2 regions of the Microbacterium sp. Soil_C_42 genome follow, and region 2 is predicted to be linked to the other one. Evidence: predicted binding sites of a transcription regulator. Region 2 holds the regulator's gene; the other holds the start of a gene.

Region 1 (15,148 bases), on a different contig from region 2:
GCCGCAGCGACCGCCGTTCCTCGACGTCGTGAGTGACCGCGTGTACGGCGACGACGCGCCCGCGGACTCGATCAGCGAACTCCTCATGGTGCGACTCGATCGCGTCCACCGTTGCGGCGAGCGGCTGGCCGAGCAATTCGGTGAGGGACGGGTCCGGCGTGCGGGCCCGGATGCCGAAGTCGACTTCGTCGCCGACGGCGAATGCGTTGCCGCAGCATGCCCATTCCCAGTCGGTGAGCCACACGCGAATCATGCCTGCCACGCTACCCAGCCTCGCGCCGCGTCACTCCGCGATCGTGAAGGTCTCAGGAACGGTGTCGCCGCTGTCGGGCACCACTCGGCGGAACTCGTCGCCGTCGCGCTCGTAGAGTCCGGCCACGGCGCCGGTGATGAAGTAATCTTCCGCGGCCTCGCCGGGGAGCATGGAGGGCGTGAGGAACAGCAGGTATTCGTCACCCTGAGTGAGCACGGGTCCGGTGTCCTGTCTGACATCGATGACATCGCCGACGCCGACCGTGGCGAGGTCGCCCTCGAGGTTGGCTCCCAACTGAGGATTGCTGGGAGCGTTGGTCACCTCGACAGTCGACACCGTCGTCGATGCGTCGGCGCGCTGCCCGGTCACGGTGCCGATGACGATGATCGAGCTGTCGGCCGCCATCGCGTCGAGGCCGTCGTAAAGTGTCGCGCGGCTCCCCGAGGAGGAGCCCGCGCAGGCGGTGAGCATCGCCGACATGAGCGCGATCAGCGCCATCCCGATGCCTCGCGTCGGTCCCCGCATTGCCACCGCCTCGTTGCCGGTCGCGAACCGGCTGCCGGTTCTGGCGTCAGCCTATCCAGTGCCGTCTGCGTCAGGCGGCAGCATCCGTCCCCGCCGCCGCCGAGTCCGCGCGCTCTGCCGTGGCGAGCGTGCGCGTGAAGAGCAGCAGCCACCCGACGACGAGGCCCGCGCAGACGATCTCGTGCGTGGCGAGGGTGTAGTACCCGATCCAGAACAGACTCGCCGAGAAGAAGATGCCCGCCGCGACCGCGTAGGCCAGCGCGATCATCGGCCAGCGCAGGCACGGCAGCACCCAGCGCAGGCCCAGCAGGAAGGCGCCGAAGACGATGGCCATGCCGATGGCGAAGATGTTGTGGCCGATCTGGCTGAACGAGACGGGCACGAGCGCGGCGCCGAGGAAGCACCCCGCCAGCGCGAGGAACACGAAGTAGACGATGAGGGCCCGCGTGCGGGTCACTCGGGATTCGGTGCGCGCCCACGCCTGCAGGCTCGTCAAGAGGTACATCGCGAGCAGGGCCGTCACCCCGCCCGCGATGATCAACGTCGCGTTGAACACCGCGGAGGTGATCCCGCCCCTTCCGCCGAGCTCGCTGAAATTGAGCCGGTACCACTCGTCGTCCTGCGTCGTCGCGACGCTCACGGTGAACCCGGTCGCCACGACGGCGAAGAGCAGCAGCACGAGCCGGGTCGCGGTGACGTGGGCCGCGAGGACGAACGCCATGTAGCCGCATCCGCCGGCCACGAGGGCGACGATCATCGTCGCCGTGAGCGTGTCGACCGCGGCACCGGGCCAGATCATCGATGCCGCCTGGAACAGCACCCACTGGACCATGCCGAACACCGCCGCGAGCGAGACCCCGACCGCCGCTGTCATCCACGCCCGCCGAGCACGCGTGACGCCTTTCAGCCACGCCTGCCGCGGATCGCGGGCGGCCAGGCGATAGCTCACCGACGCGGCCGCGAGCGTGACGGATGCTGCGACCACGATGCCTGCTGCGCCGACCGACGCTCCCTCCCACACGAGCGCGGCGCGGCCCCAGAACCCCAGGGCTCCGGCGGCGAGGCCGATGCCGAAAGCGAGTGCCGCGACGACGATCGCCCGGGCCTCGGTGCGCACCGCGAAGTGTCTCGCTTCGACCACCCCGTCACGGTGCAGCTGCTTCTCGACCCGTACCGCGGCAGCTTCGAGGCGTGCTTCCTGCGTCCACGCGCCGCGTGCCATGGCTTGATTGTCCACCCATCGCGGGCCCTTCGGGGGGTGCCGCGATGCGACCATCCGTCAGGCAGACCTGAGGGGTCACGGATGCCGAGACCCGCAGCATCCGTCATCAACGGAGCCGCCCCTTCCGCGAGGGCATGGGGGTACGTTGAGGCTGTGGATGGATCGCCCTCCGCACCAGACTCCGGCCCTGAGTCGCCCGAGCTCACGGAAGGAAGCCCGCGCCCGTCAGACACCGAACGCGAGCTCGACGAGCTGCGCGCGCGGGCCTACGGTCCGGACGCCGACATCGAGGCGGACCCGGCGGCGATCGCCCGGCTCGTCGAGCTGGAGGCTGCCCACCTGGCCGGTGCCACGGCGCCGCGAGCCGGTGGAACGGCTGTCGGCGTCGCGCTCGTGCCGGCAGCCGCGCCCGCGGCGCCGACGAGCGACACGCGACCGGCCACCGCCCGGCGGCGTCCGCGACGTGCGTGGGCTGTCGTCGGGGGGACTGTGCTCGTCAGCTCCCTCGCGGTCGCCGTGTGGAATCTCGTGCCACGTCCCGATGCGACGCTGCAGCAGATCGCCGTCGAGGCGGACAGCGACATCATCCGCGTGCTGAGCGCCCAGGGGAGGGGGCCGGTGGCCTCGACGCTGCGCCGGTTCGAGCCGTACCACGACGTGCGCGTGTGGTCGGTCGAGGATCACGCGGGAAAGGTCTGCTTCATCGTCTGGGACCTTGCCGCGAGCGGCAGGTTCTCCATCAAGTGCGCGCCGCCGGGCACGGAGGTCGCACTGACCCTGAGCGTCGCGCGGGAAGCGGACGAGTTCGGGCGATGGCTGCCCGACGGGAGCAACGTCGACTTCCGATTCCGTGAGAACACGGTGGACGTCTTCGTCCGCCCTCCCGCCGGCTGAGTGCCGTCAGCGGCGCTCGGCGATCGCCCGCACCTGCCGGTCGTGGACGTGGACGAGCCAGTCCAGCGGGGCGGGCGGGCCGATGCGCGAGTCGTCGGGGGCGCGGCCGTCGCGGAGGGCCACGCGTGCGCGCGCGTGAGACGATGCACGAGATGGATGCTGCGACCCTCGACGAGCTGCGCACGCTGCGTGCTCGCGCCTATGGCCCCTCCGCCGACATCGAGCAGGATCCCGCCGCACTGCAGCGGCTGCGCGAGCTGGAGGCGAGCCGCGATGAACCGGCCGCCGCGACGCCGGTCGAGCCGTCCGAGGGGCAGCCGCACGTCGAGCCCACACCCGCTGAGGCGCGGGTGCTGCCGCCCGCCGACGACGGCGCTGAGCTCTTCGCCATCGGCGAGTCGAGCGAGACCGAGTCGGACATGCCTGCGTCCGCCCGGCCTCGAAAGCCCCGTCGCATGTCGAGCCGGTCCGTGGCGCTCTGGGTGCTCTCCGTGCTCGGCGCAGCGGCCCTGGCCGCCGGGCTCACGTACTCGCTGACGTCCGCGCCGCCGGTCGATGCCTCCAGCGGTGCGACGCAGGTCGACACGCTCGAGCCTGATCCGTTCATCGAGGTCCCGGCCGGCTGGTTCGGCGCCGGCCCGAGCTCGATGGCCTTCGAGTACTACGGGCTCACCCTGTTCGAGAGCACCGGCGGCTACACCGGCGCCCTCGGCACCGACTGCTTCGCCGTGGTGGCGACCGAGCAGATGCCCGAGCTCGACGCCGACACGAACTCGTGGTCGATGTCGGGGACCATGTACAGCGGCTGCGGCGCGGGTGCGTTCCCCGCCACCGTCCAGTTCGTCGTCGACAGCAACGCGCCGCAGCAGCTCCGCGACCGCTTCCCCTCCGACAGCGCCCTGCAGTTCGTCTTCGACGGCACCCGCATCGGCGTCTTCCTGGCGCCCAGCGAGTCCTGACCCGAGTCAGTCCTTTCGGCCGGCGACGCCCAGGAAGCGGATGAAGACGGCGATCCAGCCGAAGACCAGCGCGAACACGATGATCTCGAACGCGGTGAGCGAGAAGTACCCGACCGCGGGGATGAAGAGGATCACCGAGACCACCATCGCCGCGAGGAACGTCCACGACGCGACGAAGTAGGTCCGCGGCATCCCCCGAAGGAACCGTGGACCGCCGATGAGCAGCACCAGGTACATCACGGCCATGCCGGAGGCCGACAGGTTGTGCGCCGGCATGTTCACGTCGACGGGGAAGATGCCCACGCACGCGAGCATGATGCCCATGATGACGAAGAGCACCGGGACGATGCGCATTCCGCGAGGGTTCTGGAGGACACCCGCCTCGGTGAGTTCGCGCATGTCGTTGGCGACGTAGACGGCGAACGTCGTCACGAGCAGGCCCGCGGCGATGAGGGTGCCGTTGAACACCCAGCTCGAGAGGTCGTCTTCGAAGGTGCCGAGCTGGCTGAAGTGGAGCGTCCACCAGGTTGGGTCGGGCGTGGTCACCATGGCGGTGAGCGTGCCGATCGCGATGAACGTGAGCAGCAGCGACGACATGCGCTGCGTCGTCATCGCCGACACGGAGAGGTACACGAACCAGGTCGTGAGGCCGAGCGTGATCGCCATCAGCACGACCGCCCAGAACGTGATGATGGGCAGCCCGATGAACCCCATCGCGAGCACGCGTCCCAGCGCGTACACGGCGACGAAGGCCAGCGCCGTGTGCACGATGACGACCGAGATGGTGTTGACGATGTACTTCCACGACGGCAGCGACTGCCGCCACTGCTGGCCGGGGCGGTTGCGGGAGCGCCAGTACTCGATCGTGGAGGCGACGGCGGCGACCACCGCGGCGCCGCAGGCGGCCCAGAATGCGAGCGAATCGGCCTGGCTGCCCAGCTGCACGTCGGGGGCGAGGATCCCCACGAGGAGGCCGTAGATCGCGCCGACGATGCCGGCGGCGAAGGCGGCGTAGACCGCCTCGGATTCTGCCTTGCGACCGGGCGTCGGGGCAGCGGCGTCCGGCACCGGCGAGGTGTTCACAGTGCTCACGAGGTCAGAGTACGACCGCGCGAGAACGTCGAGGGTGATCGGCGCAGGAAGATTCGGTCACAGATTCGTCAAGTGCCGCGCTGGAGCCAGGGGCGCAGCATCCGTGTCACCCAAGGAAGCACCGCGTAGGTCATGACGGGGGTGAGCAGCACCGTCGAAAGGAGCACGCGAGCGATCAGCGGCCACTCCGCGAAGCCCGGGACGAACCCGAGAAGCCACGACGCGAGGAGGTTCGTGGGGAAGAAGCCGAGCCAGATCGTGACGGCCTGCTTCCAGCGCGGCGGAGCGGCCGGGATGGGCTGCTGCACCGGTCCGGTGACCGGTGAAGTCGCGTGACCCGGATGCCTCGACTCGACGTGCGTGGCGAACGGGGCGTCGAACCATCCCTCGATGCCGGTGCGTCGTTCGACCCTGACTTCGCTCGCGAAGGCGCGGCCGGAGTCGAGCCACCATGCCCGCTGCGGTGAGTCCTCCCAGGCTTCGAGCGTCGGGATGTCGCGGAAGCGGTAGAGCATGTACCAGAGGTCGGTGCCTTCGCCTGCACGTACCCAGCCTGAGCCGAGGAAACCCGCGAAGCGCGCGGCGAGATCGGTGCCGGCTTGCATCCAGCTCGTGGCTTCGACGGTGCGAGAGGGATCGATGCGCCGTTCGATCGCGACGGTGATGGGATGGGCCACGGGTTCTGCCATGCCATCCATTCTGCGGACGCCGGAGCGGTGGTGGTCACCGCGACGGGTGCCGGCGCGGGTGCGTAGGCGAGGGCGCGCGGCAGCGACAGCAGCCAGAAGCCCATCGTCACGAAAGCGACGAACTCGAAGAGCGCGAGAGTGATGAAGCCGGCGGTGAGCACGCCCATGCCCGTCGCGAGGAGCGCGACGCACAGCATGGTCGCCCGGCGGAATCGGCGACTGCGACCGGGAATCGCAAGTCCCGTCGCGACGGTCGCGACGAACGACAGCCCGAGCGCGATGGCGATGACGTCGTGCAACACCGGGCTCACCGGGATCGGGACGAGTCCGACGCCGGTGAGGAACAGTCCCGCCGACACGATCGATCCGCGGAACGCGCGTGACGCACGACGACGGATGCCGCGGGGCAGCGCCACCGCGATCAGCACGCCGTACGCCGCGAGGAAGAAGCCGGAGAAGATCGTGATGCTGTTGAAGGCGCGGCCCGAGAAGTCGGTGTGCGTGCCCAGCTGCGAGAAGTGGAGCTGCCACCACGTGGCGTCGTGCGTCGTCAGGATCGCGACGGCGACCCCGACCGGGAGCGAGAGCACGGCGAGCCGGCCGATGCGATGTGCGATGTATCCGTTGTCGGTCTTCGGCGCCGCGGGTCGGGCCGGGGTCGTGGGGACGGCGGTGGTCGTGACGGTGGTGGCTGCGCCGGTGGCTGCGACGGCGGTGGTCGTCGTCACCGAAAGGGATGCTGCGCCCGTGGGGATGCTCGTCGCGGCGTGCGAGAGCGCCCGCGCCACGGCGGGTTCGGGGTCGACACGGGTGAGCGTCGACGCGCTGACGGCGACCGTCGCGCGGGACGGCGAGACGGTGACCGGTGGAGCGTCGGAAAGGGTCGTGGGAGGCATTCGACTCACGATCGGTTCTGCACGGCGTCCCCGAAGCCGGATATCCCCCCAAAGAACCCCCGGTCCGGGGCCCGTTGGTCAAGACGGCAATTCCCCAGTTCAGCGGCGAACCGCATACCGAAACTGTATCCCGCTGAGCCGGGAAAGCGCTGGTCGGTGGTATAGAGCGTTTCCGTGGTGTAGGGATCGCGCCGGGTACGCTGGACGGACCGGTCCACGCGCCGCGCCGCGTGGACGGCGCGCGGGTGCCGCGGACCCGCACCTGGAGGAGCCGGATGCCCAAGAACAAGAAGCCCGGCGGCGGTCGCGCGGCGAAGAACTTCGACCCCCGGTACAACCCGAAGTACCGGGCGGCGAGCGAGGGCCGCGACGCTCAGGACGGCAAGCGCCGGCCCGGCGAATCGTCGGCGGGCACGCAGGGGAGCCGCAGCGCCGGGCACCGCGGACACCGCACCGAATCCACGGACGCCGCGGCGCCGAAGCGCCGCTGGAGCGAGCAGGAGCGGGCAGGCCGGGATGAGTCGCGGGCGATCCGCACGCACTCGCGGGACGACCGCGGGCGACCGGGGCGTGACCGCGACGACCGTCGTGACTCCGGGCGCGGCGAGGCGCCGCGGAGGGACACTCCACCTCGCCGCGACGAGGGTGCGCGGCGGGACGCCGGTGCGAGGCGGGATGCCGCTCCGCGCCGGGATGCCGCTCCGCGCCGGGCCAACGCTCCGCGCCGGGAGGAGCCGGTCCGCCGCGATGTCGTGCACGAGCGGCTGGAGGCCGCCGCTGTCGCACCCGCCGAGGTCGGGGGCGTGACGTTCGCCGATCTCGGCCTGGGACAGAACATCGTCAAGACGATCGCCGAGCTGGGGGCGCAGCATCCGTTCCCCATCCAGGCGGCGACGATCCCGGCGATCCTCGCCGGTCGCGATGTGCTGGCGCGCGGCCGCACCGGGTCCGGCAAGACCATCGCGTTCGGCGCCCCGCTCGTCGAGAGCGTGCTGCGATCGCAGGCGCGCGAGAAGCGCGAGTTCGGCCGTCCGCCGCGCGCCCTGATCCTCGCGCCGACGCGCGAGCTCGCGCTGCAGATCGACGCGACGGTTCAGCCGATCGCGCGCAGCGTCGGCCTCTTCACGACGCAGATCTACGGCGGTGTGCCCAAGGCGCGTCAGCTCGGCGCGCTGAAGCGAGGCATCGACATCGTCATCGGCACGCCGGGGCGCATCGAAGATCTCGTGGAGTCGCGCGCTCTCGACCTCTCGCAGGTGCGCGTCGCGGTGCTCGACGAGGCCGACCACATGTGCGACCTGGGCTTCCTCGAGCCGGTGCAGCGCATCATGCGCCGCACGTCCCGCGACGCGCAGCGCCTGCTGTTCTCGGCGACGCTCGACGGCGAGGTGTCGTCGCTGGTGAAGGAGTTCCTCAGCGAGCCGGCGGTGTACGAGGTCGCCGGCGAGACCCAGCGCACCGGCACCATCGATCATCGTGTTCTCGTGGTCGACCATCGCGACAAGCGCGACATCCTGCGCACGCTGGTCGATCGCAGCGGCAAGACGCTCGTCTTCACGCGCACGCGCGCGTTCGCCGAGATGCTCGCCGACCAGCTGGACGACGTGGGCATCCGCGCGCTCGCCCTCCACGGCGACCTCGACCAGGCCCGCCGCACGCGCAACCTCGAGAAGCTCACGTCGGGTCGCATCGACGTGCTGGTCGCGACGGATGTCGCGGCCCGCGGCATCCACGTCGACGACATCGATCTCGTCGTGCAGGCGGACGCCCCCGACGAGTACAAGACGTACCTGCACCGTTCCGGCCGCACGGGTCGCGCGGGACGCCCGGGCACCGTCGTCACGTTGGTGACGCGCGCGCGCCGCGAGCGGCTGGCCGACCTGCTCGACCGGGCCGACATCGAGGCGCCGTTCGACGAGGTGCGTCCCGGCGACGACCTGCTCGAGGAGCTCGCCGGGCGCTGACGTCACGTCGGTCACCGCCCCGACCGGGCCGCGAGCCCTTCGAGCAGCTGGGCCGCACGCGGCGCTCCGCCGAGCGACCTGCGCTCGGCGGCGACGCGGGCGGCGGCATCCCTCATCGCGGCGTCTGTCGGGCTGGGGTCAGGCGGCGGCCGCGGCGCCGATCGTGGCGATGAGTTCGGGGGCGCCGCCGAGGGACGTGAGGCGCGCGCGGAGCGCGACTTCGGCGCGACGGTAGGGCTCCTCGCTCGTGTGCAGCAGTGAGCGGGTGTTCGCCGCCTCGAGGAATGACACCATCTCGAATGTGAGCTGGCGCGCGTCATCGAGGAGGGGCAGCTCGCCTCCGGCCATCGCGTACTCGATGCTCACGGTGAGGTAGTCCTCCCACCCGCTCGACGCCGCGACGATCGCGTCGCGGACGACGCCCGGCTTCGCATCGAACTCCACGGAGGTCGCGGCGAAGAAGCAGCCGCCACGGAACACGCGATCGCGGGAGTAGTCCAGCCAGTCGCCCAGCAGCGTGCACACGCGGATCAGGCCGCGGGGGGTGCGGGCGCGGGCCGGCGCGACGACGCGGTCGATGAAGACCTCACGCGCGGCCGCCACCACGGCGAGCTGCAGCTGCTCCTTCGAGCCGAACAGCGTCGCGATGCCGCTCTTGCTGTGGCCCGAGGCCTCCGCCAGCCGCCCGATCGTGAGGCCGTCGAGGCCGTCGACCGTTGCGGTGTCGACCGCGTGCGACAGCACGGCGCGCCGCGACTCGTCGCCTCGGAGGCGCCGTCGGTCGATGGGGCCTTGTGTCACACATCGAGATTACCGTACGATCGTTCGTGTTTATAAGTACGATCGTTCGTATTCTTCTGATCGGAGCATGATGAATCTTGCGCTCGCCGCCGCAGGCACGTCCGTTCGCGCCGCGGCCGTCTTCTCGTCGCGGTGGGGAGCCGCCGTGGCCATGCCGCTCTTCGGTCATGTCGCGAAGCCGCGACCCGTACACGCCGACGACGAGGCCACGATGCTGCGCGCGCGCCTGCATACGGTGCGCATCGCCGGCATCGACCGCCGCGGTGTCGACGTCGACACCTACGAGTGGGGCGACGGTCCGCGAACCGTCGTGCTGTCGCACGGCTGGAACGGCCGCGCCAGCCAGTTCTCGGTGCTCGTGCGCGAGCTCCTCGCCGACGGGTATCGCGTCGTCGCGTTCGACGCGCCCGCCCACGGGGGATCGCGCGGACGCCACACGTATCTCGTCGACTGGCTCGACGTCTTCGCCGCCCTCCAGGAGCGCCACGGCGGGTTCGACGCCATGGTCGGGCATTCGTTCGGCGGGCTCGCGGCGCTGGTGGGCGTCGCCGGCGGCATCGATGCGGCGCGCGTCGTGACCATCGCCGCACCCGCCGACGCCGACCTGCTGCTGAGCCAGTTCCAGGGCATGCTCGGCTACTCCGACGCGGTCGCGGCGCGCATGCGCGAGCTCTTCGCGACCCGGTACTTCCCCGGCGAGTCCGACCCGCTGGCGCGGCTGTCGAGCGTGCGGCGCCCGCTGCCAGGCGGGGTGCCGCTCCTCGTCGTTCATGACCACGGCGACCGCGTCGTGCCCTTCGCCGAGGCGAGACGCGTCGTCGCCGCCAACCCCGGGGCGAAGATGTTCGCGACGAACGGCCTCGGTCACAACCGCATCCTCACCGACGACGCGGTGCTCGACGCCGTGCTGGACCACGTCCGCACTCCGCTCGTCGACGTCGAAAGGGTCGAGGCCGAACGTGCCGAGATCGAACGTGCCGAGGTCGAACGTGCCGAGGTCGAACGTGCCGACGCGGCGGCGTTGGGCGCGGTCGCGGCGTAGCAGCGCCGCGTGCACAGAATCGGAGGTTCTGTTCGACGCGCCGGGACGCGGATGCTGCCGCTCGGCGCGTCGCGCGAGACCTCCGATTCTGTGTGCACAGATCCCGGCCATCTGCGCATCTGCGACGCAGCGCGCAGCGGCGAACTCTCGCCGGGCGGGGCTCAGAAGAGCCGGCCGGATGCCTCGGCCCCCGGCTGCGGCCGGGAGGACGCCGCCCGCAGCGACGTCGCGGCGGCACGCCCGCGCGAGGTCGTGATGATCGGCGGCGCGCTGCGGGCATCGGCTCGAGCGGCGAGACCCGCCACGGGGGCGCCGCGCGGGTTCTCTTCCTCGGCCTGCCCGTCGAGACCGTGCACGCGCAGCAACGGGCGTACCCGCTTGGCGAGCCACGAGCGGTAGGCCTTCGGCGCGTATGCCGTCGCGCCGGGGTAGAGCCCTCGATATGACGACACGAGCTCGGGGTGCCGCTCGGCAAGCCACTCGAGGAACCACTGCTTCGCGCCGGGCCGCAGGTGCAGTGCGCCATAAACGACCCGCACCGCTCCCGCCGCCTTGATGCGGGCGAGTGCGTGGTCGATCGCCGCGATCGAGTCGGTGAGGTGCGGGATGATCGGCATCAGGAACACCGTGACGCGGAATCCCGCCTCGGTCGCCGCGCGCACCGTCTCGAGGCGCGCGGTCGCATTGGGCGTGCCGGGTTCGATGAGATGCTGCAGCTCGTCGTCGAACACCGCGATCGACATCGCGAGCGTCACGTGCACCTGGCTCGCGGCATCCTGCAGCAGGGGCAGATCCCGCCGCAGTAGCGTGCCCTTCGTGAGGATCGAGAACGGCGTGCCCGACTCGGTCAGGGCCGACACGATCCCGGGTATCAGCTTGTAGCGCCCCTCCGCGCGCTGGTATGGATCGGTGTTCGTGCCGAGCATGACGGGATCGTGCTGCCAGGTGCCCCGCCGCAACTCCTTCTCGAGCACCTCGGCGACGTTCACCTTCACCACGACCTGTGTGTCGAAGTCCCGGCCCGCATCGAGCTCGAGGTACTCGTGGGTCCCGCGCGCGAAGCAGTTGTGACTGACAACTCCGTTCGCGATGAAGTCGCCGGTCGACGTCGTGATGTCGACCATGTCGATCGTCTCGCCGAGATCTTCGATCGAGACGACCCGAAGCGGCGCGTCAGACTTCACGGCATCGCTGATCCGATTCAGCTTTCGGGTGATCGCCGGCCGTGTGAGCTCGAAGAATCGTCGACGCGCCGGGAGACCGCCGAGAAGACGCACGCTGCTCACCCCGTTCGGTCGCGGAGGTTCCTGAACGAACGCGAAGCCGTGGGCGCGCAATGAGGTCCCGATCATTGCGAGGATCTCGTCGTCTGAGTTGGAGAATCGCAGAATCCCTCGGCTGCAGCTTCCTTCTGCGTCGAAGATTCCGGCCAGGTAACCCCTCATCCATTCGGGTGATGCCGACGCGGGCCATTGGATGAGGGCACCGATTGCTTCGTAATCCGCTGCTTTGGACGTGAAGATCGCGTCCATCCGTCGACGTTCGGCAGTGGCGGGAGTGAACTGACGAAGCGTCGTGGCCACCCCAGCTGTCCGAAGATACTCGCGCGAGCGTTCCAAGGCCTCCGCATCTGCCAGGGCGAGGCGGAATCGATGCGCTAGAGAGGTGCCGTTGCGATTCGACCGCGGGTACGGTCGCTTCAGCATCATCCCGTCATTGCGGATCATCCCGCACAGATATCCGTTCCGGTACGCGTCGGTCTCTGTCGTGTCTGCCATCATGCCGCCGGTGCCGAAGCCGATCAGCTTGTTGTTCGTCGTCAGGAACGGGCGCTGGGGCGGACCAGTCGGCGACGGCTGCACGTACTTCCACCCGCGTTCGGTGAGGAATCGGTGATCGCCGCTCGCGACCAACACGGTGCCGTCGGCGAGCGTCACGCGGTAGGCGCGCTTGCGCGTGCCCCACTGGGCGGACACGGTAGCTCGCACATACCGGCGGTACGAACCCTCACGCCGCGTGCCGATCACCTCGTCGCCGGCGCGCACGTCGCCGATCCGCTTGCTGCGGCCGTCGGCCATCAGTACCTGCGTGTCGGGATGTAAGCAGTAGACGCATGCATGGCTGCAGCCCCGATAGGGGTTCACCGTCCAGTCGAAGGGCATCGCGGAGGCGCCCGGCACATGGTTGAGGGCGGACTTGCAGAGCACCTCGTGGAATGTCACGCCCGCGAACTCGGGAGTCGTCACCGAGCGCACCAGACCGTTCAGCTGTTCGAGGCCCGGCAGGGCCGCAGCATCCGCCACGCCCAGTTCCTGACCCTGCCACCGCATGCATCCATGAGAACAAAGCTTCGAACTTAAGTCAAGACCAGCTTCGCCGTGTCTAGAACATCGACGAGACGGATGCCGCCTGCCTGGCCAAAACCGGCCGTCGCGGGTAAGAATGGCTGACGTGACGGAGCCTGGCAGGCTCGCTACCCCCCGAGCCGCCCCCGAGACTCGCCGCGCCGCCCGAGCGATGCGCGAAGAGGCGGCGAGGCGTGCCCGCGCGGCGGAATCCGCCCCCGCCGGCGCGCCCGCGTCGGCCGCCGATTCCGCCGACGACGTCGTGGCGTTCGAGTTGCCGAGCGACGAGTTCGAGCCGGGTTCGGTCTCGGCGGGCGCACCGTCCGCGCTGCCGCTCGACCTCCGGCCGACCGACCCCGCTGCGCAGCGGACCGACTCGACGCCCCACCGTGTCCCCGAGGCGCGCGTGCGCGGACGCCGACGCGCGGTGCGCTCGCCCCGCCCCGTCGTCAGCGAACGCCGCGCGGCGCGCGCCGACGGACTGCTCGAGGCCGACGAGAGCGCGCGGCCCGTGCGCCATGCGCGGCCGCGTCGACTGACGAAGCGGCTGATCCTGGTGGCGGGGCTCGCCACCGGTGCCGCGCTGCTGCTCGGGTCGGCGGCGATGACCGCGATGATGCTCCCCTCCGAGGGGGAGGCCGCCGGCGCCGATGCGGCGCTCACGACGACGATGGAGCTGCCCGAGATCGAGCAGCTTCCGGTCCCGCAGGTCGAGGAGTCCCCGCCGGCGGCCGACATCTGCTCGCTCCCCGACGTGGCGGCCGCCGTGCAGCGCGGCGACGACGAGGGTGCGATCGTCGCGGCCGGCGGCAGCGAGGCGTTCCGCGCCGCGGTCGTCGAGGGTCGGGCGCCGTGCGTGGACCTCGGCGACTCCGCCCGCGTCTGGACCGTCGTGGACAAGATCCGGCCGGCCAACCCGATCGACTACCGCCCCAGCGCACTCGTCCTCCCCGACGGGGTGCGCAACATCGAGGGCGGCGCGCTGCGCGCTGACGCGGCATCCGCTCTCGCCTCGCTCGTCACCGCGGCCCGCGACGCCGGCGTCGGCGAGATCGCGCTCGAGAGCGGGTTCCGCTCGTACCAGACCCAGCAGCAGACCTACGGGCGCCACTTCGCCGAGAAGGGCGAGCGCGCCGACCAGGTGAGCGCGCGGCCCGGCTACAGCGAGCACCAGCTGGGACTCAGCGCCGACGTCGTCGCGTGCGCCGGCTCGTGCGGCACGCTCGATCAGCTCGCCGCGACGCCCCAGGGTCAGTTCGTCGCCGGGCACTCGTGGGAGCACGGGTGGATCGTGCGCTACGTCGAGGGAGCCACGCCGGTGACCGGCTACCTCCCCGAGCCGTGGCACCTCCGCTACGTCGGCCCTGAGCTCGCGAAGGCCTATCACGACGGCGGCTGGACCTCGCTCGAGGAGTTCTTCGCCCTCGACCCGGCTCCCGGCTATCTCGGCTGACGTCGGGCGTCGGCACTACTCTGCGGATCACGGATGCCGCGACCCGCAGCATCCCCGGAGTGAAACTGAGTACCATATACGGTGAGATGCAATTCCACCGGGGTGCGTCTCCACACAGACTCGAAGACGAGAGGAAGGCGCATCATGGAGCGCGAGATCTACGACGAGGACCACGAGGCGTTCCGCGACGTCGTCAAGGAGTTCGTCAAGCGCTACGCGTCGGACGAGAAGCGCAAGCAGTGGGACGCGGACGGCGAGATCGACCGCGCGACCATGCTTGCCGCGGGCGAGGCGGGCATCATCGGCCTGTCGGTGCCCGAGGAGTTCGGCGGCGCGGGCATGCTGCAGGACTACCGCTTCCGCTCGATCGTGCTGGAAGAGACGATCGGCGCCGGCCTGGGCTCGCTCGCCGGCGCACTCGGAATCCAGGACGACCTCGCCGTGCCGTACATCGTGCACATGGGCACGCAGGAGCAGAAGGAGAAGTGGCTCCCCGGCATGGCGACCGGCGAGATCCTCGGCGCCCTCGCGATGACCGAACCCGGTGCGGGCAGCGACCTGCGCGGCATCAAGACCACCGCCAAGCGGGTGGAGGGCGGCTACATCGTCAACGGCGCGAAGACGTTCATCTCGTCGGGCAAGACCGCCGACATGGTCGTGACGTTCGTCAAGACCGGCGAGGGCAACCGCCCCGACGCCTTCAGCCTGCTGATCCTCGAGGACGGCATGCAGGGCTTCGACCACGGCAAGAAGCTCGAGAAGATGGGCTTCCACGGCTGGGACACCGCCGAGCTCTCGTTCAGCGACGTCTTCGTGCCGGAGGAGAACCTCATCGGCGGCAAGGAGGGCCTCGGCTTCATCCAGCTCATGATGAACCTGCCGCTCGAGCGCCTCTCGATCGGCGTCGCCGCGGCGGCCGCCGGCGAGGCGGCGTTCGCCTGGACGCGCGACTATGTGCTCAGCCGTGAGGCGTTCGGCGAGCGGATCGCCGACTTCCAGAACACCCGCTTCAA
Region 2 (15,148 bases):
AAGATCTCGCGCACCGACGTCGGCGACTGGCGCGCGACAGCCACGATCCCCTGCGGGGTCACCGTATCGGCCATCGCGTCGAGCACGGCCTCGGTCGTGTAGACGACCTCGAGTCCGGCATCCTTCGCGGCGTCTCGCACGTCGGTGTGCTTCTCGAGCGCGGTGGGCGTGGCGAAGATCTCGACGAGGGTGTCGGGCCGGTACGCCAGCGCCTCGCGCGCGGCCTGCGGACCCTCCAGCAGGAAGAGACCGGTCTCCTGGCGGGCGCTCCGCTTCGTCAGCTTCGCGACGGCGCGGACACGAGGAGAGCGAGGATTCTCGAGCACGGGATCAGTCTAGAGTCGCGGCCGGGCCCACGCGCCCAGGGGCCCGGGCGACGCGCCAGCGGCGTCCGGCGAGGGCGTGGGGACGCGTATCCGGCATGCGCATCTCGCCACCTGCCGCCGCGTGGGCATGCGAAAGGGGCGCCCTCCGTGAGGAGGACGCCCCTTTCGAGACAACGGATGCCGAGGTCAGGCGCTCTTGGGAGCGTTGACGTTCTCGGGCAGCGCCTTCTTGGCGGTCTGGACGAGCGACGCGAACGTCTTGGGCTCGTTCACCGCGAGCTCGGCGAGCATACGGCGGTCGACCTGCACACCCGCGAGGCCGAGGCCCTGGATGAAGCGGTTGTACGTGATGCCGTTCTGACGGGCAGCCGCGTTGATGCGCTGGATCCACAGGCGGCGGAAGTCGCCCTTGCGCTTGCGACGGTCGCGGTACGCGTAGACGAGCGAGTGGGTGACCTGCTCCTTCGCCTTGCGGTACAGGCGCGAACGCTGGCCACGGTAACCCGAGGCGCGCTCGAGGATGACGCGACGCTTCTTGTGGGCGTTGACGGCCCGCTTGACTCTAGCCATTTCTTGATGTTCCTAACTTGCGTCGGCGCGCGTCAGCGGCCGAGGAGCTTCTTCGCGACCTTGGCGTCGCCCGGGGCGAGGACCTGCTCCTGCGACAGGCGGCGGGTACGGCGGCTGGACTTGCCCTCGAAGTTGTGGCGGAGGTTCGCCTGCTGCTTCATGAGCTTCCCGCTGCCGGTGACCTTGAAGCGCTTCTTGGCGCCCGAGTGGGTCTTCTGCTTCGGCATCTCTTCTTCCTTCGTTTCACTTCCCGCCCAGGCGGGAGTCGGTATCCCGCGGTGCGGGAGTCTGTGGGGCCCTACTCGGCCGGGGCTGCCTCAGGAGCGGTGGCCGGGGCGTCGGCCTCAGGGGCCTCTGCCGGGGCGCCGGCCTGCGTCGCGCCACCGGTGCGGGCAGAGCGGGCGGCTTCCTTGTTCGCGGCGCGCTGAGCGTTCTGCTCGGTCTTCACCTCGGACTTGTTCTTGTGCGGTGCGACCACCATCACCATGTTGCGGCCGTCGATCGTGGGGTTCGATTCGACCGTGCCGAACTCGGCGACGTCCTCCGCGAACTTGCGGAGCAGGCGCACGCCCTGCTCGGGACGCGACTGCTCGCGACCGCGGAACAGGATCATCGCCTTGACCTTGTCGCCGGACTGGAGGAAGCCCTCGGCGCGCTTGAGCTTGGTGATGTAGTCGTGGGCCTCGATCTTCAGGCGGAACCGGACCTCCTTGAGGACGGTGTTCGCCTGATTGCGACGCGCTTCCTTGGCCTTCTGCGCAGCCTCGTACTTGAACTTGCCGTAGTCCATGATCTTGACCACGGGCGGCTTCGAGTTCGGGGCCACCTCGACGAGATCGAGGTCGGCCTCCTGGGCCAGGCGCAGCGCCACCTCGATGCGGACGACGCCGACCTGCTCACCCGCGGGTCCGACGAGGCGGACCTCGGGGACGCGGATGCGGTCGTTGGTGCGGGGATCGCTGATGCGGAACTCCTTGGGTATATGGGCTGGACCACCGCGACACACAGTCGTATCGCGGGCGGAGGAAGATCCACTCCACCCGTCAGACGCTTCAGACGCCGACTTCCTGCACCCTCTCCGGTGACGGAGCTTCCGCCCGGTCGCCCCGACGGCTACCCCGGCCGCAGAACGGTCGGGGCGGAGTGCATGACCCGGTAGCCTGGAACGGCAAGCGCGGGTGGGATGTGATCCACTTTCCGATCCGGTACAGAACGCACCGGAGACCGCAGCAGTCTATCAGAGAGAACGGCGTGGACACGATTCGAGACCAGGACGGCGATCAGACCAGCGCGACGGCAGTGGATGCTGAGCGCCAGGCGCGCTGGGAGGAGCAGGAGCGGGCGGCCGCCTCGGCCTCGCGCGACATCGCCGATGTGCCGGCCGTCGAGGTCATCACGACAGCCGCGGTTCACCTGATGAGCGCCGCCGCGGTCAAGGTCGGGCTGGCCGACGACCCCGAGACGCAGACCGACCTCGACGAGGCCCGCAAGCTCATCAACGCGCTGGCGGGGCTCATCACCGCCGGTGCGCCCGAGATCAGCGACATGCACGCGCGGTCGCTCCGCGACGGGCTGCGCTCGGTGCAGCTGGCCTTCCGCGAGGCCTCGGTCATCCCCGACCCGATCGGCAAGGGTCCCGGCGAGAAGTGGACCGGTCCGGTCACCTGACGATCCGAGCCTCACGCCCGACGCTAGGCCGCCACGCCGAGTGCCGCCGCACCACGGGCGACGGCATCGACGGTGCGCCGCACCGCCTCGGCGTCGGTAGCGTAATTGCTCACCGCGAATCGGATGACCGGGCGGCCGCGCCACGTCGAGGACGACGCCCAGATCGTCCCCTCCGCCCGCAGCCACTCCCCCAACGCCGCGGTCGCCGCGTCGTCGCGCGTCGCCAGGCATACCTGTGTGAACGGCACGTCGTTGAGCACCTCGAGCCCGGGGATCTCCGCAAAGCCGGCGGCGAGAGAGGCGGCGCCGTCCGCCAGCCCGTCGACCAGCCCGACGACGCCTTTGCGGCCCAGGGAGCGCAGCGCGGCCCACACCGGGACACCGCGCGCTCGGCGCGACAGCTCGGGCGTGCGGTCGTACGGATCCGATATCGTCTCGACGCTCGGCAGATACGCCGCGTGTGCGCCGAGCGCCGAGCGCATCGCCGCCTCGTCTCGTACGATCGCGACACCGCAGTCGTAGGGCACGTTGAGGGTCTTGTGCGCGTCCGTGGCCCACGAATCCGCGCCGGCCATCCCGTCGACGAGGTGCTGCAGACGGGGGCTGGCAGCCGCCCACAGACCGAACGCGCCGTCGACATGCACCCACGCACCCGCCCGGTGGGCGATCGCGATGGCTGAGGCGAAGTCGTCGAACGCGCCGGAATGCACGTCGCCCGCCTGCAGCGCGACGATCGCGGGGCCTTCCCCCTGCGCGAGCGCACTCTCCAACCCACCGACGTCGATGCGTCCCTGATCATCCGCACCGACGGTCTGCGGTGAGCCGAGCCCCGCCAGCCGACCGGCGAGCACCATCGAGGTGTGGACGGCGTCGCCGGCGAGGAACCGGATCACCGGCGCGCGCTGGATCCCCTCCGACGGGTCCGCACCCTCCCTCCGCAGCACGGCATCGCGGGCCGCGACGAGACAGGTGAAGTTCGCCATGGTGCCGCCGGTCACGAATCCCACCCCGCTCTCGGCGGGCAGACCCAGCAGGTCGAGCAGCCAGGCCGCCGCCACTTCCTCCACCGCCGCGGTCGCGGGGGTGGGCTGACGGGAACCCGTGTTCTGATCCCAGGCCGTGACCAGCCAGTCCGCGGCGAGGGCCGCCGGATACGTGCCCCCGATGACGAAGCCGTAGAAGCGCGGCGATCCCATCGCCATGAGACCGGGCGCGGATGCCGCGGCCAGCTCTTCGACGACGGTCGCAGGGTCGGTGCCCGCTTCGGGCAACGCGCGGTCGAGCCTTGCCAAGACGCCGTCGACGTCGACCTCGGGTCGGATGGGGCGATCCGCGAGCGTGCCCAGCCAGTCCAGCGCATGCCCGTGCGCGACCTCGAGAGCCGCCCGGTACTGCTCCTTCGCCAACTCGCCCATACGAGCCCCCTTCGCCGAGCCGATCCTCCGCCGAGCGGTCGCCCGGACGCAAGGGCTCGTCCGTCAGGCGCGGACGAGCTTGACCGTGAGGGAGTCGACCAGAACCGCGATGCGGTCGTCGGCCGCCCAGCGCTTCGCGAGACGCGCGAGCACCGCGTCGAGCTCGGCCTTCTCGAGTCCGTCCATCAGGTGCAGGCGCACCACGAGCTCGGGGCCCCGCAGCCGCGCGTCGGGGTCGCCAGCCTCGACGGCGAGGTCGATGACCGACAGCTCACCGCCGATGCTCTCGTGGAGTCCCGCCACCACTTCGGGCGACAGGAAGCTCGGCTCCCACGGGAGGCCCTGCCCGATCGCCCACACGGCGGGGCGCCGGATGACGAACTCGGTCTCGGACGCCGGGTCCACCACGATGAGGTCGGTGTCGTCGGCCGCAGCAGACAGAGCGGTGCGGACGCCGTCGGCCGGAACCGGCCGGGCCGCGGCATCCCATCGCCCCATGGCATCGACCGACGTGAACACGGGCAGCACGCGACGGCCGTCGGGGGCTGCCACCGTGACGATGGAGAGCTCCTGCGTCTTGTCGACCTCGAGACCGTGCGCCCCGATGCCGTGGTCGCCCTTCTCGGCGACGAGCGGGATCAGCAGGCGCGCCGTCCGGTAGGCGTCGACGACCTCGCGCTGCCCACCCGTTCCCGCGCGGAACGCCGTGAGCGCGGCGAGCAGCGCCGGATCGGCGGAGCCGTCGTCGGAGGAGTGCGGGTTCGCCTGGAAGCTGCGACCCTCCCAGGGGACGCCGGCGGAGTCGCCGCCGTGCGCGTGGCCGTGGTGGCCGTGGGGGTCAGTGTCCGGCGACATCCAGCGCCTCGGCGAGCGTGAAGGCTCCGGCGTACAGCGCCTTGCCCACGATCGCGCCTTCGACGCCGAGCGGGACGAGGTCGCGCAGCGCCGCGATGTCGTCGAGGCTCGACACGCCGCCCGAGGCGACGATCGGCTTCGGGGTGCGCGTGGTCAGTTCCCGCAGGAGGTCGAGGTTCGGGCCCTGGAGGGTGCCGTCCTTCGTGACGTCGGTGACGACGTAGCGACTGCAGCCGGCCGCCTCGAGACGGTCGAGCACGGTCCAGAGGTCGCCGCCCTCGCGCGTCCAGCCGCGTGCGGCCAGCGTCGTGCCGCGCACGTCCAGACCCACCGCGATCGCGTCGCCGTAGCGGCCGATGACATCGGCGGCCCACTCGGGGTTCTCGAGCGCCGCGGTGCCGAGGTTGATGCGCGAAGCGCCGCTCTCGAGGGCCGCCTCGAGCGTGCGGTCGTCGCGGATTCCGCCCGAGAGCTCGACCTGCACGCCGCGGACCTGCTTGATGACCTTCCGCAGCACGCCGGCGTTGCTGCCACGACCGAAGGCGGCGTCGAGATCGACGAGGTGGATCCACTGGGCGCCCTGTCGCGCGAAGTCGAGGGCTGCGTCGACGGGGTCGCCGTAGCTGGTCTCGGTGCCGGCCTCGCCCTGTGTCAGGCGGACGGCCTTGCCGTCGGCGACATCGACAGCGGGCAGGAGGACGAGCTTGGGTGTGGACGCGAAATCGTTCATGGATCCTGACTCAGACGTGGGGAAGCTGTGGGGCGGATCACGGAAGCACGCGCTCCCGCAGACGGCACGGTCTCAGAGGGTAGCCCTGCCGAGGCCGTCGATCCAATTCGTGAGGAGACGGATGCCGGCATCCCCGGACTTCTCCGGGTGGAACTGCGTGGCCGACAGCGGCCCGTTCTCGACCGCGGCGAGGAACGGCGTGCCGTACTCGCACCAGGTGAGGACGGGCTCGGGGAACGGTGGCTGCACATCGAGCAGCCACTTCTGCGCGCCGAATGAGTGGACGAAGTAGAACCGCTCGTGCTCGATGCCCCGGAACAGGCGCGAGCCCTCGCCCGGCTCGACCGTGTTCCACCCCATGTGCGGCAGCACCGGGGCATCGAGCTCGGTCACGACGCCCGGCCACTCCCCCATGCCCTCGGTGTCGACGCCGCGCTCCACGCCGCGCTCGAAGAAGATCTGCATGCCGACGCACACGCCGAGCACCGGCCGGCCGCCGGCGAGGCGGCGCTCGATGAGCTCGTCGCCGCGGCTCGCGCGGAGCGCCTCGGCCACCGCGCGGAACGCGCCCACACCGGGTACGAAGAGCCCGTCGGCGTCCATGATCAGTCCGCGATCGGAGGTCAGGCGCGCGTCGGCGCCCGCCGCGACCAGTGCCTTGACCGCGGAGTGCACATTGCCCGACCCGTAGTCGAGGACGGCGACGAGCGGCTTCTCCCGCTCGGCGGGAGCGCTTGCGGTCACAGGGCGCCCTTCGTGCTCGGGATGCCCTCGACGAGCGGGTCCAGCGCCTTCGCCTGGCGGAACGCGCGGGCGAACGCCTTGTACTCCGCCTCGGCGATGTGGTGCGGGTCGCGCCCCGACAGCACGCGCACGTGCACGGTCAGTGCCGCGTTGAACGAGATGGCCTCGAAGGTGTGGCGCACCAGCGATCCGGTGAAGTGGCCGCCGATGAGGTGGTGCTCGAAGCCTGCGGGCTCGCCGGTGTGCACCAGGTAGGGGCGGCCGCTGATGTCGACCACGGCCTGCGCGAGCGCCTCGTCGAGCGGCACCAGCGCGTCGCCGTAGCGCGAGATGCCGGACTTGTCGCCGAGGGCCTCGCGGATCGCCTGGCCGAGCACGATCGAGATGTCCTCCACGGTGTGGTGGGCGTCGATGTCGGTGTCGCCCGACGCCCGAACCGTGAGGTCGGTGAGCGAGTGCTTCGCGAACGCGGTCAGGAGGTGGTCGAAGAACGGCACCGTGGTGTCGATGCGGCTGCGGCCGGTGCCGTCGAGATCGAGCTCCAGCTCGACGGTCGACTCGCTCGTCGCCCGGCGGAGCGAGGCGGTACGTGGTGCGGCGCTCATGCCGCCGATCCTACCGAGGCGAGGGCGTCGAGGAAGGCGGTGGTCTCATCCGCGGTGCCCGCGGTGACCCGCAGGTGGGATGGGATGCCGACGTCGCGGATGAGCACACCCTCGTCGTACAGTGCCTGCCAGGTGGCCGCCGGATCGGCCACACCGCCGAACAGCACGAAGTTCGTCCACGACTCGTGGGGCGTGTAGCCGAGCGCCTCGACGGTGGCCGAGATGCGGTCGCGCTGGGCCACGATCTCGTCGACCATGCCCAGCATGACCGGAGCATGACGCAGCGCGGCGGATGCCGCCGCCTGGGTGAGCGCACTGAGGTGATACGGCAGGCGCACGAGACGCAGCGCGTCGATGAGCGCGGGATCCGCGGCCAGGTAGCCCACGCGCGCTCCGGCGAACGCGAACGCCTTGCTCATGGTGCGCGAGACGACGAGGCGCTCCCGCCCGGGCAGCAGCGTCAGCGCCGAGCGCTCGTCGTGCGGGGCGAACTCGAAGTACGCCTCGTCGACGATGACGATTCCGTCGGTCGCCTCGTAGACGGCCTCCACGACGTCCAGGCCGAGAGGGGTGCCGGTGGGGTTGTTCGGCGAGCACAGGAAGATCACGTCGGGCGCGGCGTCCGCGATCTGGGATGCCGCGTCTTCGGCGTCGATCGTGAAGTCGGCCGATCGGGTGCCTGAGATCCACTCCGCGCCGGTGCCGCGCGTGAGCAGCGGGTACATCGAGTACGTGGGCGTGAACCCGAAGGCGGTGCGCCCCGGGCCCGCGAAAGCCTGAAGGATGTGCTGCAGCACCTCGTTCGAGCCGTTCGCGGCCCAGATCTGGTCGCGGGTGAGACCGTGACCGAGATAGTCGGCGAAGCCTTCCCTCAGTCCGGTGAACTCGCGGTCGGGATAGCGGTTGACGTCGCGCAGTGCGAGTGCGATCGAATCCAGGATGTCGTCGGCGACCTCGCCCGGCACCGGATGCGTGTTCTCGTTGACGTTCAGGGCGACCGGAAGCGGCGCCTGCGGGGCGCCGTAGGGCTTCTGCCCCCGGAGATCGGCGCGTAGGGGGAGATCTTCGAGACGTACACTCACCCATCCCATGGTAGGCCCGCCCATCGGGGCACTCTCGCCGCGTGACGCCGCGCGACGCGCCGGGCGATCAGCGATCGTACGCCGCGGGGACAGCGAGGCGCTGGCCCGCCTCGACGAGGACGGTGTCGAGGGCGTTCAGCCGCACGAGCTCGTCGACCACGTCGCGCGGGTCACGGCCGGGGGCGACCTCTTCCGCGATCGTCCACAGCGAATCGCCGGGCGCGACGGTGACGGTGGTGAACGAACCGGCGGGAGCGCCTGCGTCGCGCGAGGCGAGCGCCGCGCCGCCGCCGATCACCGCGACGCTCAGAGCGATCCCGGCCGGAAGAGCGGCCAGCACGGCGAGCACGCGGCGACCGCGCACGGTCAGCCGCAGACGCGTGGATCGCTCGGCCACGGCGCGCGTGGCGCGCTCGGCTGCAGCGCCGGCGGCGCGGGCAGGCGACGGGACGGACGTCGTGAAGTCGATCGCGGTCATGCTCATCTCCTCCTGATGGGGAGAGATTCGCATTCTCCACTCGGCCGGGAGTGGGGAATGCGAACCTCTCTTCCGAAGCTATCTTCGAGTCTGTACGATGTCAATACCGGATTCCGACGTCGATCTCTCGAACGCGACACGCGGCGAGGTTGCCACCTCAACGCCTGCGATCCGGATACGGTTTCGATACGAGAACCCCACCACGGGCCTCCGACATTCGAAGAAACAGCGCTCGGCGGCCGAGCGCAGGACGGAGCCGGAAGATGAGCGACGCGGCCGGGCGAGAGAAGCCCCAGACCCGCCGGCGCAAGAGCCTGAGCGACAAGCAGCTCGCGATCCTCGAAGTGATCCAGCGCTCGATCGCCCGTCACGGCTACCCGCCCAGCATGCGCGAGATCGGCGATGCCGTCGGCCTCAAGTCGCTGTCGAGCGTGACGCACCAGCTCAACCAGCTCGAGCTCAGCGGCTACCTGCGGCGCGACGCCGGGAAGACCCGCGCCATGGAGGTCCTCATCGACCTGCCCGGCACCGCCACCGAGAGCCCCGCCGACGCGGCGCCGTCGGTCGGCGACGCCGCACTGGTTCCGCTGGTCGGCCGCATCGCCGCGGGCGTTCCCATCACGGCCGAGCAGCAGGTGGAGGAGATCTTCCCGCTCCCGCGCCAGCTCGTCGGCAAGGGCGACCTGTTCATGCTCAAGGTCTCCGGCGAGTCGATGATCGACGCCGCGATCTGCGACGGCGACTGGGTCGTGGTGCGATCGCAGGCCACCGCCGACAACGGCGACATCGTCGCCGCGATGCTCGACGGAGAGGCGACGGTGAAGACGTTCCGTCAGCGCGACGGGCACACCTGGCTCCTCCCCCGCAACTCCGCGTTCGAGCCGATCCTGGGCGACGACGCCACCGTGCTGGGCAAGGTCGTCGCCGTGCTGCGCGCGGTCTGATTCCCCTTTTCGAGCGCGGCAACGCCGATCTCGTCGCCGTTCGTTCAGGCACAGTTCGACACCAACTGGTGCGCCGAGTGGCGGTGGATCACGGCCACGCGCTATAAGGGGGGAATGACCGACGTCACCGCCGCGGACGAGACCGCCGTGCTCCGCGCCCGCCTCGACGCCCTCGAGGCAGAGAACGCCAGACTGCGCGCCGGATCGCCGCCGCCGGCAGCTCCTTCCGAGAAGGCGCACGGCAACCGCTGGCGGGCGTTCCTGTCGGCCCTGTGCATCGTCGTCGCGACGATCCTGGTGCCCGTCTCGATCGTCGCGGCCTGGGCGCGGGTGGAACTGGTCGACGAGACCCAGTTCGTGGAGACCTTCGCCCCGCTCGCCGAAGATCCGCAGGTGCAGGCACTCGTTGCCGACCAGGTCGCCACGGCCATCGAGGACTCGCTCGACCTCGAGGGCCTGACCAACGACCTGTTCGACGGCATCCAGCAGCTCGATCTGCCGCCGCGGGCTCTCGCCGCGCTCGATCTGCTGCGGGCACCCGCCACCCAAGGTCTGCAGAACCTCGTCGACACCACCGTGACGCGTCTGGTGCAGTCCGACGCGTTCGCCGATGTGTGGGAGACGGCGCTGCGGGCCAGCCACAAGTCGCTGGCGGCCGTCGCCGCGGGGGGCACCTCCGGCGGCGCCGTGGTGATCAGCGACACCGGCGAAGTGGGCATCGAGCTCGGCCCGATCATCGAGGAGGTCAAGCAGCGCCTCGTGGATCGCGGCATCGGGTTCGCCGAGTCCATCCCGGTCATCGACAAGACCATCGTCGTCGCGCAGAGCGACGCCCTCACGGTCGTCGGCACCGTCTACAACCTCGCCGTCGCCGCGGGCTGGTGGACCCCGATCATCGCGCTCGTCCTCTTCCTGTCCGGCATCCTGATCGCGCGGCGGCGCTCCACCGCCGTCCTCGGCACGGGGATCGGGATCGCCGTCGGCGCGGGCCTCCTCGCGATCGCGCTCGGCATCGGCGGCTCGGTGCTGGCGCTCAGCGCCCCGAACCTGGGGGTACCGGCAGGTGCCCTCGCGTCGATGTACGAGCAGATCACCGCCGCGATGCGCGATACGGCCATCGTTCTGACGCTCCTGGGCGTCGTGATCGCCGTGATCGCATGGATGTCCGGTCGCTGGCGCGGTGCCACGGCGGCGCGCAGCGGCGTGGCCTCGGTGAATGCAGGGCTGCGGGGAGCCGCGCTGAAGCGCGGCATCGACACCGGCCGCTTCGGAACCTGGCTGTACGCGCAGCGGATCCTCGTGCGCATCGTGCTGGGAGCTCTGGCGATCCTCTGGCTCATGCTCCTGCGGCCGCTCAGCGTGGGCGAGGTGTTCCTCGTGCTGATCGTGTGGCTCATCGTGTGGTGGGTCTTCGAGTTGCTGCAGCGTCGCCCGGACGAGGCTGCGGCCGCCGCGGAACACGAGATGGACGCCGCCGAAGCCGATGTCGCCGACGACGAGGCGGGCGACGCGGAGACCGCCGTCCTGGAGCCGCTGAACGACACCGAGGTCATCCCGGACGCGACGGATGCCGCGACCGATGTGGCCGCGGCATCCGGGTCGAAGAAGAAGGGCTCCTAGGCCGGCACGCTCGCGCGCACCGCCTCGGTCGCCTCCACGAGGTTCTTCAGCGATGCGACCGTCTCGTCGTACCCGCGGGTCTTCAGCCCGCAGTCGGGGTTGACCCAGACGCGGCGCAGCGGGAGTTCAGCGACCGCACGGTCCAGGAGGTCCGTGATCTCGTCGACCGACGGAACGCGCGGCGAGTGGATGTCGTAGACGCCCGGGCCGATGCCGGCGGCGAAGCCCGACGCCCGGATGTCGCCGATCACCTCACCACGGCTGCGGGCGGCCTCGATCGAGGTCACGTCGGCGTCGAGCGCCGCGATCGCGTCGATGACCACGTCGAACTCCGAGTAGCAGAGGTGGGTGTGCACCTGCGTCGCCGGCGCGGCACCCGCGGTCGCGAGGCGGAACGAGCCGACCGACCACGCGAGGTAGGCGGGCTGGTCCGCCGCCTTGAGGGGAAGGAGCTCCCGCAGCGCCGGCTCGTCGACCTGGATGACGCGGATGCCCGCAGCCTCGAGGTCTGCGATCTCATCGCGCAGCGCCAGTGCCAGCTGGTTCGCCGTCTCGCCGAGCGGCTGGTCGTCGCGCACGAACGACCACGCCAGGATCGTCACCGGCCCCGTCAGCATCCCCTTCATGGGCTTGTCGGTGAGCGACTGCGCGAACGCCGACCACGCGACCGTGATGGCCGTCGGTCGTGACACGTCGCCCCACAGGATCGACGGACGCGTGGCACGCGAGCCGTACGACTGCACCCAGCCGTTCTCGGTCACCGCGAAGCCGTCGAGGTTCTCGGCGAAGTACTGCACCATGTCGTTGCGCTCGGCCTCGCCGTGCACGAGGACGTCGAGGCCGATGTCCTCCTGGAGCGTCACGACGCGCGCGATCTCGTCGCGCAGGAACCGCTGGTACTCGTCGGCGGTGAGCTCACCCCGGCCGTGACGAGCACGCGCCCGGCGGATGTCGCCGGTCTGCGGGAACGATCCGATCGTGGTGGTGGGCAGCACGGGGAGAGCCAGCTCGGCGTCCTGCGCCGCGACGCGAGCGTCGTAGTCGCCGCGCTCGAAGTCGCCGGCGTCCAGCACCGCGGCCCGCTCGCGCACCGCGCCGTCGCGCACGCCGGGGGCGCTCCGACGGTCCGCGAGGGCGGCGGATGCCTCGGCCAGCGGCGCGGCGATGGCGTCTCGCCCCTCGACCAGGCCGGTGGCGAGCGTCACCACCTGCGCGACCTTCTGGTCGGCGAAGGCGAGCCACGACGCGAGCCGCTCATCGAGCGCGGACTCGTCGGCGACGTCGTGGGGCACGTGCTGCAGCGAGGTCGAGGTGCCCGCGCTGATCTCCGACGCACCCACCGCGCTCAGCGCCTGCAGGCGCTCCCATGCGGCGTCGAGGTCGCCGCGCCACACGTTCCGTCCGTCGACGACGCCGCCCACGAGCGTCTTCCGGTCCAGGCCCGGCACGGCGTCCGGCACGGCGCCGCGGGTGAGGTCGATGGCGATGGCCTCGATCGGAGCCTCCGCGAGGGCCGCCCAGGCCTCCCGCGACAGCTGCGCGTAGCCCGCCGCGACGAGGATCGCCGGCCGGTCGCCGCGAACGCCCAGTGCGGCATAGGCGCGGGCCGCGGCATCCGCCAGCACGGCTGCGTCCGCAGGCAGGCTCTCGCTCACCAGGGCCGGCTCGTCCAGCTGCACCCACTCGGAGCCCGCGGCGCGGAGAGCGGACAGCAGCTCGGCGTACACCGGCAGCAGGTCGTCGAGACGGCTGAGCGGGTCGAAGCCCTGAGGGGAGGCATCCGACGCCTTCGCGAGGGCGAGGAGGGTCACCGGGCCCACGATCACCGGTCGGACGGTGAAGCCGTCGGCCTTGGCCTCGGCCACCTGGCGCGCGAACCGGTCGCTCGAGAGGGAGAAGACCGTCTCGGGACCGATCTCGGGCACGAGGTAGTGGTAGTTCGTGTCGAACCACTTGGTCATCTCGAGGGGCGCGTCGTCACCCGCCCCGCGCGCGGCCGTGAAGTATGCGTCGAGGCCGATCGCGCCGTCGGCATCGCGCCGCGCGGCGAACCGCTCGGGCAGCGCCCCGACGGTCACGGCCGCGTCGTGCACCTGGTCGTAGAACGAGAAGGACTCGGGGATCGACGAGTCGTCGCGGCCGAGGCCGAGCGCGGCGAGCCGCTCGCGCGTCGCACGGCGCAGGCCGGCCGCCGTCTGCTCCAGGGTCTGCGCGTCGGCCGTGCCGGCCCAGTACGCCTCGACCGCGCGCTTGAGCTCGCGGCGGCGGCCGATCCGGGGATAGCCCAGGATCGTGCCATGCGGGAAGGTGCTGCGAGGTTCGGTCATCGTGCTCTCTCTTTCGCTTCGTTCATCTCGGATTGGGGGGGTCTTCAGGGGTCGCCGAAGAGACCCGTCGGTCATCCGACGGATCGCGGCGTCCGCGTCAGCGGACGCCGTCGGGCATTCGCGTGGAGGAGGCGAGCACGCCGGCTTCGCTCAGCACGTCCAGGACCGTCTCGTGGTTGTTGAACGCGTACAGGTGGACGCCGGGGGCGCCCCCGTCCACGACCTCGCGGGCGAGTCGCGCGGCGTGCGCGACGCCCACCTCGCGCTGCCCCTCGGCGGTGGGCTCGAGGTCGAGTGCGACGGCGAGGTCCACCGGCAGCTGCTCCCCTGTCAGCTCGAGCACCCGGCGCAGCCGAGTGGGCGAGGTGATCGGCATGATGCCGGGGAGGATCGGGATCGTGACGCCCGCTTCGCGCGATCGCTGCACGAACGTCAGGTAGTCGTCGGCGTGGAAGAACAGCTGCGTGATCGCGAGCGTCGCGCCGGCCGCCTGCTTCGCGAGCAGCGCGTCGATGTCTTCGAACGGATGCCTCGACCGCGGGTGACCGTTCGGGAACGCCGCCACGGCGATGTCGACGCGGGGGCGCTCTGCGAGCCGCACCGCACCCGGCACGCCGGGGATGGGCGTTTCGCTGTAGGGCTCACGCTCCGCCTGCACGCAGTCGATGAGCTGCACGAGCTGGGCCGCGCTGTCGAGATCGCCGAGGAAGACGTCGTCCTCCGACACGCCCGCCGGCGGATCCCCTCGGAGTGCGAGGAAGCTCGTGATCCCGGCATCCAGGAATTCCCGGATCAGCGCGTTCGCACCGGCGTAGGTGTTCCCGACGCACGTGAGGTGGGCGAGAGGCTCGACGTGGGTCTCGCGCAGGATGTGGGTCAGCAGCTCGAGGGAGCGGCCGCCGGTGGAGCCGCCCGCGCCGTAGGTCACCGAGATGAACCGCGGGTCGACCGATGCCAGGTGGCGGATCGTCTCGTGGAGAGCGGCGACGCCCGCGTCGGAGCGCGGCGGGTACACCTCGAAGGAGATCGGCACGGGAGGAGTGCTCAGGTCGATCGACATGGCCTGCTTCTCAGGGATCGGCGGACAGGGCTGAGCCGTACGGGAAGGCCCGATCGGCCGCGGCACCTCCACCCGCCGGACGGCGGAGGGGGTGTCATTCGCGGGCGGGTGCCGGGCTCGGCTGTCGCTCCTGCCCGGGCCCCGAGGTTCGGGGCGTCCGTGAGGACGACCGGGCGACGATTCGTCCACGGTAGCGGAGCGCGCCGCGGTGGTGTCTCCTGTGACGTTCTGTTTCGATCGCGATTCCCGCGGCCTTCGTCGTACCGTGGTGTGCGTGACGACACCGGACGTGCGCCCCTACGGCAGCTGGCCCTCCCCCATCTCCGCCGCGGAGGTCTCCGCAGCCTCTCCGCGTCTGGAGGGAGCGCGCTTCGTCGGTGCGGACGAGCCGGAGGTGTGGTGGGGCGAGTCCGTGCCTGAAGAGGGCGGCCGCTCCGCAGTGCGCCGGAGGGCAGCATCCGGCTCCGTCGTCGATGTGCTCCCCGCGCCGTGGAGTGCCAGGTCACGCGTGCACGAGTACGGCGGCGGCTCGTGGACGGCCGACGACGACGGCGTGCTGTACTTCGTCGAGAAGAGCGACCAGCGCGTCTGGCGGCTCGAGCCGGGCGGTGAGCCGCGCCCGCTCACACCCGAGGCCGGCGACGTCCGCTTCGGCGGCCTGACGCTGCAGCGCGGCCGCCTGCTCGCCGTGCGCGAGGACCACACCGCCGGCACCGCAGTTCCG

The links. Region 2 encodes LexA, which represses DNA repair genes until DNA is damaged. Its sites were predicted from a motif close to TCGAACANNTGTTCGA; they were not measured.
Region 1: a site for LexA is predicted at 12,676-12,691, ahead of AC3A46_RS11590 (intein-containing Rv2578c family radical SAM protein). Genes of this name have one in related genera too.

The regions. Positions count from the first base shown of each region.
Region 1 covers NZ_JBDGJU010000016.1:70,788-85,935, forward strand. The annotation lists gene AC3A46_RS11535 (DUF6578 domain-containing protein) at 1-253, opposite strand, end outside; gene AC3A46_RS11540 (hypothetical protein) at 284-778, opposite strand; gene AC3A46_RS11545 (hypothetical protein) at 849-2,000, opposite strand; gene AC3A46_RS11550 (hypothetical protein) at 2,154-2,894, shown strand; gene AC3A46_RS11555 (hypothetical protein) at 3,020-3,853, shown strand; gene AC3A46_RS11560 (DUF998 domain-containing protein) at 3,860-4,945, opposite strand; gene AC3A46_RS11565 (antibiotic biosynthesis monooxygenase) at 5,014-5,643, opposite strand; partial or broken gene AC3A46_RS11570 (DUF998 domain-containing protein) at 5,778-6,530, opposite strand; gene AC3A46_RS11575 (DEAD/DEAH box helicase) at 6,806-8,494, shown strand; gene AC3A46_RS11580 (TetR/AcrR family transcriptional regulator) at 8,633-9,295, opposite strand; gene AC3A46_RS11585 (alpha/beta fold hydrolase) at 9,363-10,337, shown strand; gene AC3A46_RS11590 (intein-containing Rv2578c family radical SAM protein) at 10,499-12,667, opposite strand; gene AC3A46_RS11595 (M15 family metallopeptidase) at 12,789-14,135, shown strand; gene AC3A46_RS11600 (acyl-CoA dehydrogenase family protein) at 14,280-15,148, shown strand, end outside.
Region 2 covers NZ_JBDGJU010000015.1:26,895-42,042, forward strand. The annotation lists gene AC3A46_RS10810 (TrmH family RNA methyltransferase) at 1-326, opposite strand, end outside; gene rplT (50S ribosomal protein L20) at 513-896, opposite strand; gene rpmI (50S ribosomal protein L35) at 929-1,123, opposite strand; gene infC (translation initiation factor IF-3) at 1,195-1,902, opposite strand; gene AC3A46_RS10830 (DUF1844 domain-containing protein) at 2,148-2,564, shown strand; gene AC3A46_RS10835 (pyridoxal phosphate-dependent decarboxylase family protein) at 2,588-3,979, opposite strand; gene AC3A46_RS10840 (SseB family protein) at 4,043-4,834, opposite strand; gene priA (bifunctional 1-(5-phosphoribosyl)-5-((5-phosphoribosylamino)methylideneamino)imidazole-4-carboxamide isomerase/phosphoribosylanthranilate isomerase PriA) at 4,818-5,564, opposite strand; gene hisH (imidazole glycerol phosphate synthase subunit HisH) at 5,637-6,308, opposite strand; gene hisB (imidazoleglycerol-phosphate dehydratase HisB) at 6,305-6,913, opposite strand; gene AC3A46_RS10860 (histidinol-phosphate transaminase) at 6,910-7,995, opposite strand; gene AC3A46_RS10865 (LysM peptidoglycan-binding domain-containing protein) at 8,063-8,473, opposite strand; gene lexA (transcriptional repressor LexA) at 8,737-9,417, shown strand; gene AC3A46_RS10875 (hypothetical protein) at 9,532-11,037, shown strand; gene metE (5-methyltetrahydropteroyltriglutamate--homocysteine S-methyltransferase) at 11,034-13,364, opposite strand; gene AC3A46_RS10885 (methylenetetrahydrofolate reductase) at 13,462-14,424, opposite strand; gene AC3A46_RS10890 (S9 family peptidase) at 14,699-15,148, shown strand, end outside.